DNA from 2 places in the Sphingobium rhizovicinum genome. Region 1 is predicted to be linked to the other one. Evidence: riboswitches for the same ligand, from Rfam matches in the RefSeq annotation. Region 1 holds a riboswitch; the other holds the start of a gene.

Region 1 (7,853 bases):
GCGCCTGCATGCGATCGATCCCGGCGCCGTCGGGCTGGGCGACCTGGCCAGAGCTGATGGCTATGCCGCGCGCAATCTGATGCGATGGTCGTCTCTCTACCGACAAGCGGAACTGACGCCGATCGCAGACATGGACTGGCTGATGGAGATGCTGCCCCGGCATCTGCCAAAGACGGAGGAGATATGCTTCATCCATGGGGATTATGGACTGTACAACCTGATCATCGCCCCCAACGAACCGCGCATATCGGCTGTTCTGGACTGGGAGATGGCCACGCTGGGCAATCCGCTGATCGACCTTGCCCATCATCTGCGCGCATGGTGGGATCTGCCCGATGCCGGGCTGGCTGCGACAAGCCTTGTGGGAGCCGACCTGCCTTCGCTCGGTATTCCTGCGATGGATGACTATGTCGCCCGCTATTGCCGCCGACGCGGCATAGCGGTGCCCGACATGTCCTGGTATCTTGCCTATGCGCAGTTCCGCTATGCTGCGATGGTGCAGGGCATTTTGAAGCGCGCAGCCGATGGCACGGCATCGTCCCGCGTCATGGTTCACAGCCAGGACCGGGTCGTCCGGATCGCCGCCATGGCGCGCCAGTCCCTCGAACAGCTTCTGGCGCGCGACGGCGCTGACACCGTCCGATCGCCCCGGATTTGACGATAAAGCGACAAAAGAGACGCAAAATGCGTGCGAAATTGTCGCCTTATGTCGCTTTATCAGGGCCGCATCCGCGGGCTTAACCAGATGCTGCCGACAATCGAAAGAGCCGATGACGGGATAGGCGAGGTCGCCGCTGTAGGACAGACAGTCCCTCCGCCAGAACGGCTGTCGACATCCTTCCCGACCACGCCCCGACCACGCCGTCATCCCTTCATCAGCCGTCGCCAGCCGATCACGATACCGCTGATCGCAATCAGCAGTCCCCCCGTCGACAGCAGCCAGACAAGGATGTGGCGCAACGGCGGCCAGATCAGCAACCATGGGAAGTCCAGGCTGTGCAGCGCATTGAACAGCCATCGATAGCTGCGTGCGCCTGAACCAGTCTGGCCAAGCAGCGCTCCTGTTGCGGGATCGATATGCAGCCAGGTTTGCGCCGGATCGGCGAATTTCAGCCGCAAGATCGGCAGCGGCCGGTTGTCATCGCGGGGATCGCCGGTCGCGTACCAATAGCGGTCGGCATGATCGAGATGCTCCACGGCCGTCAGTTTTGCGCCAGCCATGGCATGCCGGGCGGCAGCGACGACGAACGCCTGATCGATCGCCATGGGCTGCGCGCCGACCCCGTCCAACAGTTGCGGCCGCCCTTTGCCCCACAAGGTGATGACCGGCCGTCCGCCCAGCCAGCCAAAGCGGACTTCGCGAGCGTCCTGCGCCCGTCGCGCCAGCCCAGGGAGGTCGGTCGCGGGAAATTGCGCGCGGGCGTCGGCGTAGAGGCTGGCGGCATCGCGATGCCCCCTGTCACGCAGACCGCCCCAGGGGCTCATCGACAGCCAGCCGCTGAAGACCCAGCTGATGAGGAACAGCCCCGCAACCATGCCGACGACATGGTGCCATTTCATCCAGCCGCGATAGGGACTGACCGAACCGGATTTGTAGCGGCGCTTCAGCCGGACCCGCAACAGGCCGATCCACATGCCTGCCATCGCCCCCAGCATGCCGATGCCGGATGTCCAGAGCACAGTCTGACGCCATGGTTCCTGAAAGATGCGGAGCGCTTCAAAATAGATCCAGTGCGGCACGGCGCCCAGCCAGTTCCAGAAGCGTTCATGCGCCGTCACATTCTGGACAACTTCCCCGGTCCGCTGACGGATGTAGAGATCCGTCGCCGCCCCGTCCGCCATGCGAACGCGCCAGAACGGCGCCAGCGCCTTATAGGCGCGGGTCACAACCCACTGGTCATGATCGACCGCCACGATGGAGGCGACGGGCGCCTGCACCATGGCGGTGGCTATCACGCCTGCGCGGGACGCGTCGACCGATCCTGTTTCCTGCCCCGTCAGGGCCGACACCGCCCGCCGCCCGTCGGCCGTGACAAAGATGTAGAGAGGCTCCCCACCAACCATGTCCAATCGCATCTCGCCCGGAAAATCGGGCAGGTTCAGTTGCGCCAGCGCATGGTCAGGCCCAACATGCACCCGCCCCCAATCGATCGGCGCAGCCGTTTCCACCCGCTCGGCTGCGCGGAAGGACGGGAAGGACACATAGAGCATCACCAGTCCCGACAGGAACCAGATGGCGAAGAACAGGCACAGGATGATGCCCGTCCAGCGATGGAAAACATAAAGCCAGCGCTTCATGCCCTTCCACAGGGCGGACGCGGCGAAGGGCGATGCCCTCCGCCGCGCCACCAGCCCGTCAGAAGGCGACATTGATGGTCGCCTCGACAGTCCGGGGATCGCCCAACACCCATTGGGTCTGGCCATAGGTTGCACGCGCATAGGTTTCGTTGAAGATGTTGCGCATGCGCAGGGCGATGCTGGCGCCTTCGACGAACTGGAACCGGAACCCTGCGTCGGTCAGCGCATAAGCGGGCACGACCCGGCTGTTCGCCGCGTCCTGATAGCGTTTGCCGACATAGCTGACGCCGCCATCCACGACCCAGCCCTTTGCAAATTCCCAACTGACAAAAGCGTTGGCCGTTCGGGTCGCGACATTGCTGGGCCGGTTGCCGGCCCGCTGGAACAGGACGCCGCCCACGGATTCGGCGAAATCGTCATAGCGCGCCCGCAGCAGCGCGCCGTTCAGCGTGATGTTGACGCGGTCGACCGGCTCCAGAAACAGCGATGCTTCCACCCCGCGCGAACTTTGCTGGCCAACCTGCACCTGGATGGTCGGGATCAGCGGGTCGGACGTCAGCAGTTTGCGCTTGACGATGTCATAGACCGCCAGCGTCCACTGGCCCCGTGCGCCCCAGAAGATATGCTTGATTCCTGCTTCATATTGGCGCCCGGTCGACAGATCGAAATCGCTCTGCGCGACGCTGGTCGACACCAGCGCGCCGACCGGATCGGCGGCGGTCGCATATTGGCCATAGAGGGACAGGCTGGGCATCGGATTATAGACCGCGCCCACGCGCCAGGTGACGGCATCGGGCGTGGCGGTGAAGTTGTTCGCCGCATTCACATAGTCGGTCTTGGTGATTTCCGGCCGGTCATAACGCAGCCCGCCGACGAGCGAAAACTGGTCGCTGAATTTCAGCCGGTCTTCGGTAAAGATCGAAAACTGGCGGATGCGATTGGTGTAGCGCGCCTTCGTCACTGCTCCGGGTTGATGGATGAACAGGCCGGGAACCGGGTTTGCGGCGTCAACCAACCGGGTGGCGGTGTTGCCGCTGTTGCTGACATTTTTGTAGCTGATGCGATTGACGTCGAAGCCAACGACCAGCCGGTTTTCCAGACCGGCCAGGTCATGATCCAGATTGGCGGTGGTGCGGTTCCCGGTCTGCTTCTGGATATGATAAAGTTCCAGGAAGCTGCTCTGCCGCACCTGCGCGGGGGTCGTGGCAGTGGCCGGGATGTAGGTCAGATTTTCCGCATTCTTCCAATATTTATTGGCGCAGAGATGGTAGAAGCTGCTGCGAATGGTCAATGCGTCCGACACGCTCCATTCGACCTTTGCCTGGCTCCAGTTGTCGCGGAAACGCAGGCTGGCGTCGGTCACATTATAGTTATTCTTCCGCAGCGATCGGTCGAGTTGGCCATTGACCAGCGGCACGCCGAACCAGGTCCGGGGATTTTGATCGCTGAAGTCGTGGGACAGGGTGATGCTGAGGTTGTTTGCAGGCTTCAGCCGGATCGCCCCGGCCAGAGCCAGCGCATCATTGTCGCCCCGATCCATCCAGCCTTCCGACCGGCGGAAGCTGGCGTCGGCGCGATAGGACAGGCCTTCGCTGATGGGACCGCCGGCACCGGCCGCAACATTGAAGCTGTCGAAGGAGGAAAGGCCGATCCGCCCACTCACCTGCATATCGTCGGACGGCTGCTTGCGGACCACATTGACCGCCCCGCCAATGGCGCCCTCACCATAGAGGACGGAGGCAGGCCCCCGCAAAATTTCCACGCTCTGCGCCATCCACGGATCGGCCGGGAAGGTGAGCGTGTTATTATACATGCGCATCCCGTCATAGAGCGTCATCACCGAATTCTGGCCGGTGAAGCCGCGCGACGAGAGGCCAAAGCCGAACACGCCCGACGTGTTGACGATGCCGGTCGCGCGGGCGGCCGCATCCTGAATGGTCAAATCGCCGCGCAGACGAATGGCGTCGCCATCCAGCGTCTCCACGCTGGCGGGCATTTCCAGCGCGGTGAGGCCAAGCCGGCTGGCGCCTTGCGACTTCATATTCAGGCGCAGCGGGTCCACAACCCCGGTCACGACGATGGTGGAGGCTTCGCCATCCGCTCCTTCGGCGGCAGGCTGGGCCAGAACGACAGGCGTGCATAGTGAAAAGGCCGCGAGCGCAGCCGATGTGAACTTCAACATTATAATCCCCCGTCGGCGTCGCACGACATATGGGCGGGGGCGTGCCGTTCACGAACGGTCGGCAGCCGGCATCGGCCGGACGCCAGGGGCGACCGACACACAGCGTCCGATGCGGCCCCAGCCGCTCGTTCGTCGCTCAGACGGAGTTCACCGTGCCGCGGCCATCCCCTGGACCAGGGCAAGAGCGACCAGACGCCGGCAGGTCTCCTGGCTCATGGGTCATCGCTTGATATACGGCCTTCCCAGGCCTCGCAGGATTTAGCGTCCGGCCCAGTGGCTGGCGGATCGGGCTTCATGCCGTCCGCACCTGTATATCGCGCTCGCCACTTACAGTTGCAGGGACAGCCTCGGATTCGGAGGGCTTTCACCCTCCTCACCGCGTTCCCATTTTAATCCCCGTCTCCGGGGAACCGACGCGATCTTCGCCCTCATCCTGCCGAAACAGGTCAAGGACAAGGCTCCTTATGATGCAAGCCGGTCCTGCGCAAGTCATCGTTCCCGATTGCGCAGTCGTTCCTTCTCTTCGGTCTGCCATACGGTGTCGCCGGTCTGCCAACTGGACGGGCAGCCGGCACAATCCTTCATCCACGCATCCTGAAACACGGCAAAGCGGATGCGGGATGCGTCCATGGTCGCCCGTTCCAGATTGGCTTCATAGAATTTGGCCTCCAGCAGATCGGCGTGGATCAGCTTCGCCTCCCTGAACGAAGCCCCTTTCAGCAGCGCCTTTTCCAGCGTCGCCGCAGTCAGATCGGCGCCGTCGAACATGGCGTGGCCGGCGCGCGCAAAGGCCAGATTGGCCCCGCGCAGCGACGCGCCGTTCAGCCGCGCGCCATTCAGGAACGTCATGGACATATCCGCGCCATCAAGATCCGCGCCGTCGAGATTGGCGCCTGTCAGATTGGCATGCCGCATGTCCGCACGCGACAATTTGGCCCCGTGCAGGTCCGCGCCGGTCAGGTCCGCATTGGCGAGATCGGCAAAGCGCAAATCCGCGCCGGCGCAGGACGCATGGGGGACGATGGTGCATCCGTTCACGACCCATGGCGTCGGGCGCTCCTCCACATTGACGATCTTTTGCTGGGCGAAGGCAGGGGCGGCGACAGAAGCGGCCAGCAGGACAAGGCAGGCAAGGCGCATGGGAAGATCCGATCCATGGCGAAAACAGGATGAGGAAATGGGGTGCCCGGCCGGAGGCGCGAGGGAGGTCGCGGTCCGGCCGGGCGCTTCGCACGGAGTGTCGGGCTCCGCGCCAAGATCATCAGGCTTCGGGCAGTTCGAACACCCAGAAGGAGCCGCCCTGGCTGACCGTTCGCGTGAGGTCGGCCATGTCCCCGCCCCATAGCGGCACGGCGCCGCCATAGCCGGAAGCGAGGCCGATATATTGCTTGCCATCCTCTTCCCAGACGATCGGCACGGACACCACGCCGGAGCCGGTCTGGAATTTCCAGAGTTCCTCGCCGGTCTTGGCATTGAAGATCTTTACATAGCCATCGCTGGTGCCCTGAATGACGATATTGCCCTTGGTGGTGACGTTGCCGCCCCATAACGGCAGATGCTCCTTGGCTTCCCAGGCGATCTTGCCGGTCCTGGGGTCCATGGCCCGCAGCACGCCGACATGATCGTCGAACTGCTTACGGATGCGGAAGCCCTGACCCAGATAGGCGGCACCCTTGTTATAGGTGACATTTTCGGTCCAGTAATCTTCCGACCAGTCGTTCGACGGGATGTAGAACAGGCCGGTGCCGGGGTTGTAGGACATGGGCATCCAGTTGGTCCCGCCCAGGAAGTTGGGCGTCACGCGGATGCTTTCGCCCTTGTCCTTGCCGGGCGCTGGCGGTGGGGGGCGCTGGCCCGGATTTTCGATCGGCCGGCCATTGGCGACATCCCATTTGCTGGCCCAGCTGATGTTGGGAACGAAGGGATAGATGCCGAGCGCGCTGCCCTTCTGCTTGCTGATCTTCCCGTCACGCTTGGTCAGCTTGTCGAGATCGGTCAGGAAGAAATAGCCGTTGCGGTCGGCATGGGCGCCGGCCCGGACCGTCTTGCCGTCCTTTTCCAGATCGAACAGCACGATCGGGTTGTTGCCCGAAAAGTCCCACGCATCATTGGGCGTATGCTGGAAGAAGCCGACCGGCTCCCCCGTCGAGGGTTCGATATAGACCTGCCCCGACGTATAGAGGCTGTCGCCGGGCGAGCGCTTCCATGTGTTCCACGGCGCCGGGTTGCCGGTGCCGATGACGATGGTGTTGGTCTTCTCGTCATAGGTGGCCGATTGCCAGGGCGCGCCGCCGCCATGGTTCCACGCCTCGACCTTCTTGCCATCCTTGTCATTGGGCCAGCTTGGCGCCTTGGGATCGCCGGTGAAGGTCGATGGCTTGCCGTTCAGCCGGCCCTGATGCCCCTCCACCATCGGCCGCATCCAGATTTCCTCGCCGGTGTCGGGATCGCGGGCATAAAGTTCGCCCACCACGCCAAATTCGTCGCCCGACGATCCGTGGATCAGCATGACCCGGCCGGTCTTCTTGTCCTTGATGATCGTGGGCGCGCCGGTCATCGTGTAGCCGGCCTTGTGATCCTGGAACTTCTTGTTCCACACCACCTTGCCGGTCTTGCGGTCCAGCGCGACCATCCCCGCGTCCAGCGTGCCGAAGAAGATCTTGTCGCCATAAATGGCCGCGCCGCGATTGACGACATCGCAGCAGGGGCGAATGTCGTCGGGCAGGCGGGCGGTATAGGACCAGATTTTCTTGCCCGTCTTCACATCCAGCGCGAACACGCGGCTGTAGGATGCGGTGACGTAGATGACGCCGTCATAGACCAGCGCCTGGCTTTCCTGACCGCGCTGCCGCTCGTCCCCGAAGGAGAAGACCCATTTGGGCACCACTTTCTTCGCATTGTCGCTGTTGATCTGGTCCAGCGTGCTGAACCGCTGCGCCTTCACCCCCAGACCGTACATCAGCACATTGTCGGTGCTATGTTCGTCATTGAGAATATCGTCCCAGCCGACGCCGGGCAGCCTGAAATCATGCTTCTGCGCCACTGGCTGGCTGATCGCCGGCACCGCAACCAGCATCGTCATGGCGCAAGCCAGCAGACGCCCCCGTCTTCCCATCATCGCATCCTCCTAAATCCAGACTGCGGCCATCACCGCTTGTCGAAACCAAGAGTAGGCGGGGCTTTATGAGATGGTCCTGATGGCTTTATGAGATTTCTCTCAGAGTGACTTATGCTTTGGTCCGATGACGCAGCACAAAGCCCACGCCACGCACCGTCGACAGGTCTGGCGCGCTGTCATGGGCGGACAGATATTTGCGCAGATAGCCAATATAGACGTCGACCGCATTTTCGGTAACGTCCGCATCCTGCCCCC
Region 2 (7,853 bases), on a different contig from region 1:
CGGATGGACCTTGCCGCTGGTGGTCGGGATCGTCGCGGTTGCCCTGTTGCTGCTGGCGGCGCGGGCCGGGGACATGAGGATCGAATATAGCGGTTGGGCCTTTGCCTTCACGGCGGTCGCATCGCTGGTGTCCGGGGATCGGGGGCTGGGCGAGCTTGGCCGACTTGCCGGCCTTGGCGCGGATGCCGGGCCGGCTATCGCCCTGCTGCGCTGGAGCGGCGTGGCGCTGGCCCAGATGCTCTATGCCTGGCGGGCGCGACTGGCCGAAGGGCGGCTGGTGGCGCAGATCGTCGCGACACTGTGCGCTTATGGTGCCTTTGCGCAGGTGGTGCCGGTCCTCTGGCTTGCCCCGATCGTTGCGCTGGGTCTGCCGTTGCTGGCCGAGGGTGCGTGCCGCCTGCCGCCGTTGCGCCTGCTGCCTGCGCTGGCGACCCTGTTCCTGCTGACATTGCTCTGGGCGGCGGAACCGCTGCTGGCGTGGATCGACCCGGCGATGCTGTCGCTGCTGGGGCGGCCGATGCTGGTGAGCCTGTTGCCCGATAGGGTCGACATGCTGCTTCGCCTTGCCTTGCCGGCCGCGCTCATTGGGCTGGCGGTGATCCGGGGGAAGCAGGCGATCGGTCTGATCGGACGGAAACTGGCGGTGATCGCGGCCGGCCTGTTCGGTATGATCGCCCTGCATATCCTGTATAAGCAGGCCTTCGCCATCGCCGACCATGCCGCCTTCGTGCGGGCCGGCCTGGCCGAGCGTACGCTTTGGGAAGGCTTGTTGATCATGGCGGGCTGGGCCGCATGGCGCCGGTTCAATCAGCGGGAGATCGGCCTGACGCTGGTACTGGCCGGGATCGCGCATAATTTGCTCTATACGCTGTTGCTGCATAACCCGTTCTGGGCGGCGCAGGCGGTGGGTAGCGTGCCGCTGTTCAACCTGCTGGTGCCTGCCTTTGCCATTCCGCTGATCGGGCTGTGGCTGGTCGGACGAATGGCGCCAGAACCGGCCGAGCGTTGCATGCGCTATCGCGAAGGCGCCTATATGGTCCTGATCCTGCTGTTCGCCTTTACCATGCTGCGCCAGTTGTTCTGCGGGCCGATGCTGAACCTGCCCTATCTGTCGGCGGGTGAGGATATTGGCCGCTCCGTTCTGGCGATCGCGCTGGCCATCAGCTTCCTGCTATGGGGTATTCGGCGCGGTGGACGCGACTGGCGGATTGCATCGTTGTTGCTGATGCTGGGGGCGGTGGCCAAGGTGTTCCTGCTTGATGCATCGGGCCTGACCGGGTTGCCGCGCATCGCATCCTTCCTGGCGCTGGGCTTCAGCCTGATTGGCATCGGCTGGCTTTACAGCCGTCATCTGCGTGTCGATGCCCGGCACGGGCGGGCTGAAAGCTGAACTTTCACCCGCTTGGCAAGCGGGTGACGCCGGGTTATGCCCGGCGTCGGCCGATGGGTTCACCCATTGGCCGCCGATCGCGCCGGTGCCTCGTGAGGGGCTTTAAAAGGGAATGCGGTGCGGGGGACTCGTCCCCCAAATCCGCGGCTGTCCCTGCAACTGTAAGCGGTGAGTGCGACGCATAGGCCTTTCTGAAATAAGGAAGGCAGCCACTGGGCCGGACGCTAAATCCTGCGAGGCCCGGGAAGGCCATGCGTCAAGCGTCGACCCGCGAGCCAGGAGACCTGCCGGCGTCTGGTCGCTCTTGCCCTGGTCCAGGGGATGGCCATGGCACGGTATCACTCCGTCTGAGCGACGAAAGAGCGGCGGGGGCCGCCTTGGAACCGTGCGTCGGTCGCTGATGGCGTCCGGTCGATGCGCGCTGGCCCCTGTCTTGTCGCATGATGCCGGGGTGTTTCCTTTTCCCATGACTGACATGTCCAAATCTTCGACGCCGCGCCTGCGGCATCGCGTGACCGGGTTGATGGCCGCGCTGATCGCGGCGAATATCGCCGTTTGGCTATGGGCCTTTGCCCAATTTCATGACCAGCCATTGATGCTGGGGACGGCGCTGCTCGCCTGGGGGCTGGGGCTGCGCCATGCGGTGGATGCCGATCATATCGCTGCGATCGACAATGTGACGCGCAAGCTGATGCAGGATGGGCAGCGGCCGATCACCGTCGGCTTCTGGTTTGCGATCGGCCATTCGGCGATCATCGCTATCGCCTCCGTCACGATCGCGCTGACGGCCAGTGCGTTGGCCCGGTTCGAGAGTTTTCGCGAGGTTGGCGGGATCGTGGCGACCGGCGTGTCGGCGACCTTCCTGTTCGCGATCGCGGCGATGAACCTGATGATCCTGCGGTCGGTGTGGAAGAGCTTTGCCCATGTCCGGGCGGGCGGCGCCTATGTCGAGGAGGATCTGGACCTGTTGCTGGGCAATCGCGGGCTGTTGGCGCGCCTGTTCCGGCCGATGTTCCGGCTGGTCAGCGCAAGCTGGCATATGGCGCCGCTGGGCTTCATCTTCGGTCTGGGCTTCGATACCGCGACGGAAGTGGCGATATTGGGCCTGTCTGCCAGTCAGGCCGCCGATGGCATGGCGATCGGCACGATCCTGGTGCTGCCCGCTTTGTTCGCCGCCGGCATGGCGCTGGTCGATACGGCGGACGGGGTGGTGATGCTGGGCGCCTATGAATGGGCGTTCGTGAAGCCGATCCGCAAACTCTATTACAATATCACCATCACCCTGATTTCGGCGCTGGTCGCGATCGTCATCGGCGGGATCGAGGCGATGGCGCTGATCGGCGACAAGCTGGGGCTGGAGGGTGGCCCTTGGCGGATCGCGGCGGAACTGGGCGAGAATTTCAACAGTCTGGGTTTTGCCATTATCGGCCTGTTCATCCTCTGCTGGGTGCTGAGTTTCGGCATTTATCGTTGGAAACGCTTTGACGAGATCGAAGTGCGGACGGCTGGTTGAACAGCGTTGGCTTGGCGGCCGATTTGGTTTAGGGCGACGAACATTGATCGCGCCGGTGCCCCGTAAGGGGCTTTAAATGGGAATGCGGTGAGAGGGGCTTGCCTCCTCAATTCCGCGGCTGTCCCTGCAACTGTAAGCGGCGAGCGCGATGCGCATGCTCTCCTTGCGAGAGCGGCCACTGGACCCCAAAAGGTCTGGGAAGGCGCGCATCAAGCCTTGACCCGCGAGCCAGGAGACCTGCCGGCGTCTGGTCGCTCTTGCTCTGGTCCAGGGGATGGCCATGGCACGGTAGTTTCTTCCGTCTGAGCGACGAAATCGTGTGGCTGGGGCTACACGGTGCGGGATGCCGGGCGCCCTGTCGCGTCCGCCCGTCGTCGCGCGTCGGTCGGCGTCTCTTGGGGATGCCGGCAAGCCCCGCCTGTCGTCGTTTGGCGCGCGGGAGAATAACATGTCCGATCTGGCCAAGCTGCCGGTCACTATCGTCACCGGCTTTCTGGGTGCCGGCAAGACCACGCTGATCAGCCATCTGATCCGCAATGCCGGCGGGCGTCGGCTCGCGGTGGTCGTCAATGAATTCGGCACTTTGGGTGTGGATGGCGACATATTGAAAAGCTGCGCCATTCCCGATTGCCCGGCGGAAAATATCGTCGAACTGGCCAATGGCTGCATCTGTTGCACCGTCGCCGATGATTTCATCCCCACGGTCGAGGCGCTGCTGGCGCTGGAGCCGAGGCCCGACCATATATTGATCGAAACCTCAGGGCTGGCGCTGCCCAAGCCGTTGCTCAAGGCGTTCGACTGGCCGGCGATCCGGTCGCGCATCACCGTGGACGGCGTGATCGCGCTGGCCGATGCGGAGGCGGTGGCGGACGGGCGGTTCGCGCCCGATCTGGAAGCGCTGGAGGCGCAGCGTCTGGCTGATCCGGGCATCGACCATGAAACGCCGCTGTCCGAAGTGTTCGAGGATCAACTGGCCTGCGCCGACATGGTGCTGCTGACCAAGGCGGACCTTGCCGGGCCGGAAGGCGTCGCCGCCGCGCGGGCGGTGATTGCGGCCGAAACGCCGCGTCCCTTACCGGTGATCGAACTGGTCGAAGGGGTGATCGACCCGCGCGTGCTGCTGGGCCTGAATGCGGCGGCGGAGGATGATCTGGCTGCGCGTCCATCGCACCATGATGGCGAGGATGATCATGAGCATGAGGATTTCGACAGTATCGTCCTGACGCTGGGCGAGATTGCCGATCCGGCTGACCTGACTGCGCGGATCGAGCGGCTGGCGCGCGAGCAGCAGATTTTGCGGGTGAAGGGCTATGCGGCGGTGGCCGGCAAGCCGATGCGCCTGCTGGTGCAGGCGGTCGGCGCGCGGGTGCGGCACCAGTATGACCGGCCCTGGCGGCCTGGCGAAGCGCGTGCAACGGCTTTGGTGGTGATCGCCGAGCATGATCGCATCGATGAGGCTGCGATCCGGGCCGTGCTGGAAGGCTGAGCTACCCCGATGCACGTCATCTTCCGCGAGACCCATGGGATCGAGGAAGCGGCTGTCCCGCAGGATCTGGGGCAGACGCCTGCCGATCTTGTCTTCCTGTCCTTTTCGGACAGCGATCTGGCCGCCTTTGCGGCGGGTTGGCATGGCGCGCGCGGCGTGTTGCCGACACTGCGGCTCGCCAATCTGGCGGCGCTGACGCATCCGCTGTCGGTCGATACCTATATCGAACGGACGCTCTTCGGGGCGAAGGCGATCCTGATCCGGCTGATCGGGGGGGCATCCTACTGGACCTATGGCCTGCAACAGGTCGAGGCGCTGGCGCTGACGCGGGGGATCGCGCTGGCGGTGCTGCCGGGGGACGGGCGGCCCGATGCGCGGCTGGAGGCGGCCTCGACCGTGCCGGCTGCGACGTTGCGGGCACTTGCGCGGCTATGTGACGAGGGCGGTGCGGTGGCGGCGCAGGTGGCGCTGGGGCTGCTGGCGGGTGCTGCGGGACTAGGTGGGGCGGAGTCGCCGATTGCGTCTTTGCCGATGGTCGGGGCGTGGGATGGCGATCTGGCGTCTCCGGCGGTTTTCGAAAGCCGGACGGATCGGCCACGCATCCTGCTGGTCTTCTATCGTTCCTATCTGACGGCTGCGGATACCCAGCCATTCGAGGCGCTGCGCGATGCCTTTGCCGGGCGGGGCTTCGACATGGTGGGGCTGTTCGCGCCCTCGCTCAAACCGGTTGAAATACGGGATCAGATTGCGGACTGGGTGAAGGCCTATGCGCCCGCCGCGATCATTAATGCCACCGCCTTTTCCGCGCGGGGAGAGGATGGCACGACCCCGCTCGATGGCGCGGGCGTGCCGGTGTTCCAGCTGGCGCTGGCGACATCGGGACGGCAGGCGTGGCAGGAGTCGGCGCGGGGCCTGTCGCCCGCTGACCTCGCTATGCATGTCGTCCTGCCCGAAGTGGATGGGCGGCTGTTTGCCGGGGTGGCGAGTTTCAAGGAAGCGCAGGCGCGCGACCCGGCGCTGGAATTTGCGCGCGGCGCGCATCGGGCGGACCCGGCACGGATCGCGGCCATTGTGGACCGGGTGGCGGCTTGGGTACATCTGCGCCAGCGCCCGGTGGCGGAGCGGAAACTGGCGCTGATCCTGTCGACCTATCCCGGCAAGGCGCATCAGATGGCGCATGCGGTGGGGCTGGATGCGATCGCTTCGGCGGAGGCGATGCTGGGCGATCTGGCCGGGGCTGGCTATGCGGTCGAGGTGGCGGGCGATCTGGTCGCCGACCTCCAGCGCGAATATCTGACCTGGTCGCTGGCTGACTATCGGCGTGCGCTGGCGTCTTTGCCCGACGCGCTGCGCGATGATCTGCATGTGGTATGGGGCGCGCCGGACAACGATCCCGATTTGCGGGATGGGGCTTTCCATTTCCCGGCCGTGCGGCGCGGCACGATGATCCTCGCGCTCCAGCCCGAACGTGGTCTCACGCATGATCGCGCCGACAGCTATCATGACCTGTCGCGCTGCCCGCGCCATGCCTATGTCGCTTTCTATCTGTGGCTGCGGACGCAGGGGATCGATGCGCTGGTCCATATGGGCGCGCATGGCACGCTGGAATGGCTGCCGGGGAAGGCGGTTGCCCTGTCCGACGCCTGCTGGCCCGAAGCACTGATCGGGACGACGCCGGTCATCTATCCCTTCATCGTCAATGATCCGGGCGAGGCCGCGCAGGCCAAGCGGCGGATCGGCGCGGTGACGATCGGCCATGCGCCGCCGCCGCTGGCGCCTGCGCGACAGGGGGCGGGGCTGGGGCGGATCGAGGCGCTGCTCGACGAATTTTCCAATGCCGATGGGCTTGATCCGGCGCGGCGGCAGCGGTTGCAGGCGGACATAAGCGAGGAATCGCGCGCGCTGGGGCTGGAGGCGGAACTGGGTATCGACGCCAGCCTGTCCCCGGCGGAGGCGATCAGCCGGATCGATCGCTTCGTCTGCGACGTTAAGGAAAGCCAATATGGCGACGGCCTGCATATTTTCGGCCGGGGCGAGCAGGGCGTGGCGGAGCGCGATGGCCTGTTGGCGGCGCTGGATGGGCGGCGGGTTGCGCCGGGGCCGTCGGGATCGCCGCATCGCGGGCGGACCGATGTGCTGCCGACCGGCCGCAACCTGTTCATGGTCGATCCGCGCGCCGTGCCATCCCGCGCGGCGCATACGCAGGGCATTCGTCTGGCCGAGGAACTGATCCGCCGCCATTTGCAGGATCATGGCGATTACCCGAAGGGGCTGGTGGTCGACCTGTGGGGATCGGCAACGATGCGCACGGCGGGCGAGGATTATGCCATGGCGCTGCATCTGCTGGGCGCAAAGCCGATCTGGGATTTCGCGTCGGAGCGGGTGACGGGAATAGAAATCCTGCCGCTGGCGATGCTCGATCGGCCGCGCATTGATGTGACATTGCGCGTCTCCGGCCTGTTCCGCGATGCCTTTCCGACGCTGCCCGTGCTGTTCGGGCAGGCGGTGCGCGCCTTGTGTGACAGGGATGAGCCGACCGACTGGAACCCCTTTGCGGGAATGGCGCCCGCCTCGCGCGTCTATGGGCCGCAGCCCGGCCATTATGGGCTGAACATGGGCGATGCGGCGGAAACCTACACGGACGACGCACGCCGGGCGGCCGGGGAGGCGTGGCTCGCCGCGTCCGATCAGGCGCTGGACGTGGATGTGCGGGATGCGGATGGCCTGCGCGCGCGCGTCGCGGCGGCGGATGCCTTTGTGCATGCGCAGGATTTGCCCGAAACCGACCTGCTGCTGGCCGCCGATTATGCCGCGCATGAGGCGGGCTTCGCCGCCGCGCAGGCGGTGCTCGGGGGCAAGGCGGCGCTTTACCATCTTGACGCGCGTGATCCGGCGCGGTTGGCGGCGCGGCCGCTGACCGAGGAGATTGCCCGCGTGGTGCGCGCGCGCGCTGCCAATCCCGGCTGGGTGGATGGCATGATGCGCCATGGCTTTCGCGGCGGGGCGGAACTTGCGGCGACGCTCGATCATCTGGGTGCCTTTGCGCATCTGGCAGGCAGCGTGCCGAATCATCTGTTCGATCTCTATCATGACGCGACGCTGGGACGGGCGGAGGTTCGTGCTTTCCTGAGCGACGTTAATCCCGGCGCGCTGGCGGCGATGGAGGCGCGTTTTGCGGCGCTCCATGCGGCAGGCCTGTGGCGCACGCGGCGTAATTCCATTCTCGCCAGTTTGGTGGGGGAGGCACCATGAGCCAGATCAAGGGCTGGTGCCCCGATGCCTGGCATCCGATGGCGGCGGGCGATGGCCTGCTGGTGCGGGTGCGTCCGATGATGGGACGGATCGATGGCGCGCAACTGGCGGGCTTGCGTGACGCAGCCCTGGCCTATGGCAATGGGCTGATCGACCTGACCAGCCGCGCTAATCTCCAGATACGCGGTGTCAGCGAACAGGGCTGGGAGCCT

Evidence for each region. A riboswitch is a leader RNA that binds a small molecule or an ion and turns the genes downstream of it on or off. The one in region 1 is predicted to bind cobalamin.
Region 2: it holds a riboswitch for cobalamin, as region 1 does, so the genes downstream of both, cobW (cobalamin biosynthesis protein CobW) here and ACFOKF_RS21130 (TonB-dependent receptor) in region 1, are expected to answer to the same signal.

What each region holds. Positions count from the first base shown of each region.
Region 1 covers NZ_JBHRVU010000005.1:532,067-539,919, forward strand. The annotation lists gene ACFOKF_RS21120 (phosphotransferase family protein) at 1-658, shown strand, start outside; gene ACFOKF_RS21125 (hypothetical protein) at 865-2,370, opposite strand; gene ACFOKF_RS21130 (TonB-dependent receptor) at 2,357-4,480, opposite strand; cobalamin riboswitch at 4,661-4,910, opposite strand; gene ACFOKF_RS21135 (pentapeptide repeat-containing protein) at 4,970-5,620, opposite strand; gene ACFOKF_RS21140 (methanol/ethanol family PQQ-dependent dehydrogenase) at 5,742-7,439, opposite strand; gene ACFOKF_RS21145 (response regulator transcription factor) at 7,708-7,853, opposite strand, start outside.
Region 2 covers NZ_JBHRVU010000004.1:2,169,977-2,177,829, reverse strand. The annotation lists gene ACFOKF_RS11710 (DUF2339 domain-containing protein) at 1-1,390, shown strand, start outside; cobalamin riboswitch at 1,457-1,696, shown strand; gene ACFOKF_RS11705 (HoxN/HupN/NixA family nickel/cobalt transporter) at 1,866-2,903, shown strand; cobalamin riboswitch at 2,940-3,162, shown strand; gene cobW (cobalamin biosynthesis protein CobW) at 3,352-4,389, shown strand; gene cobN (cobaltochelatase subunit CobN) at 4,399-7,641, shown strand; gene ACFOKF_RS11690 (cobalamin biosynthesis protein CobG) at 7,638-7,853, shown strand, end outside.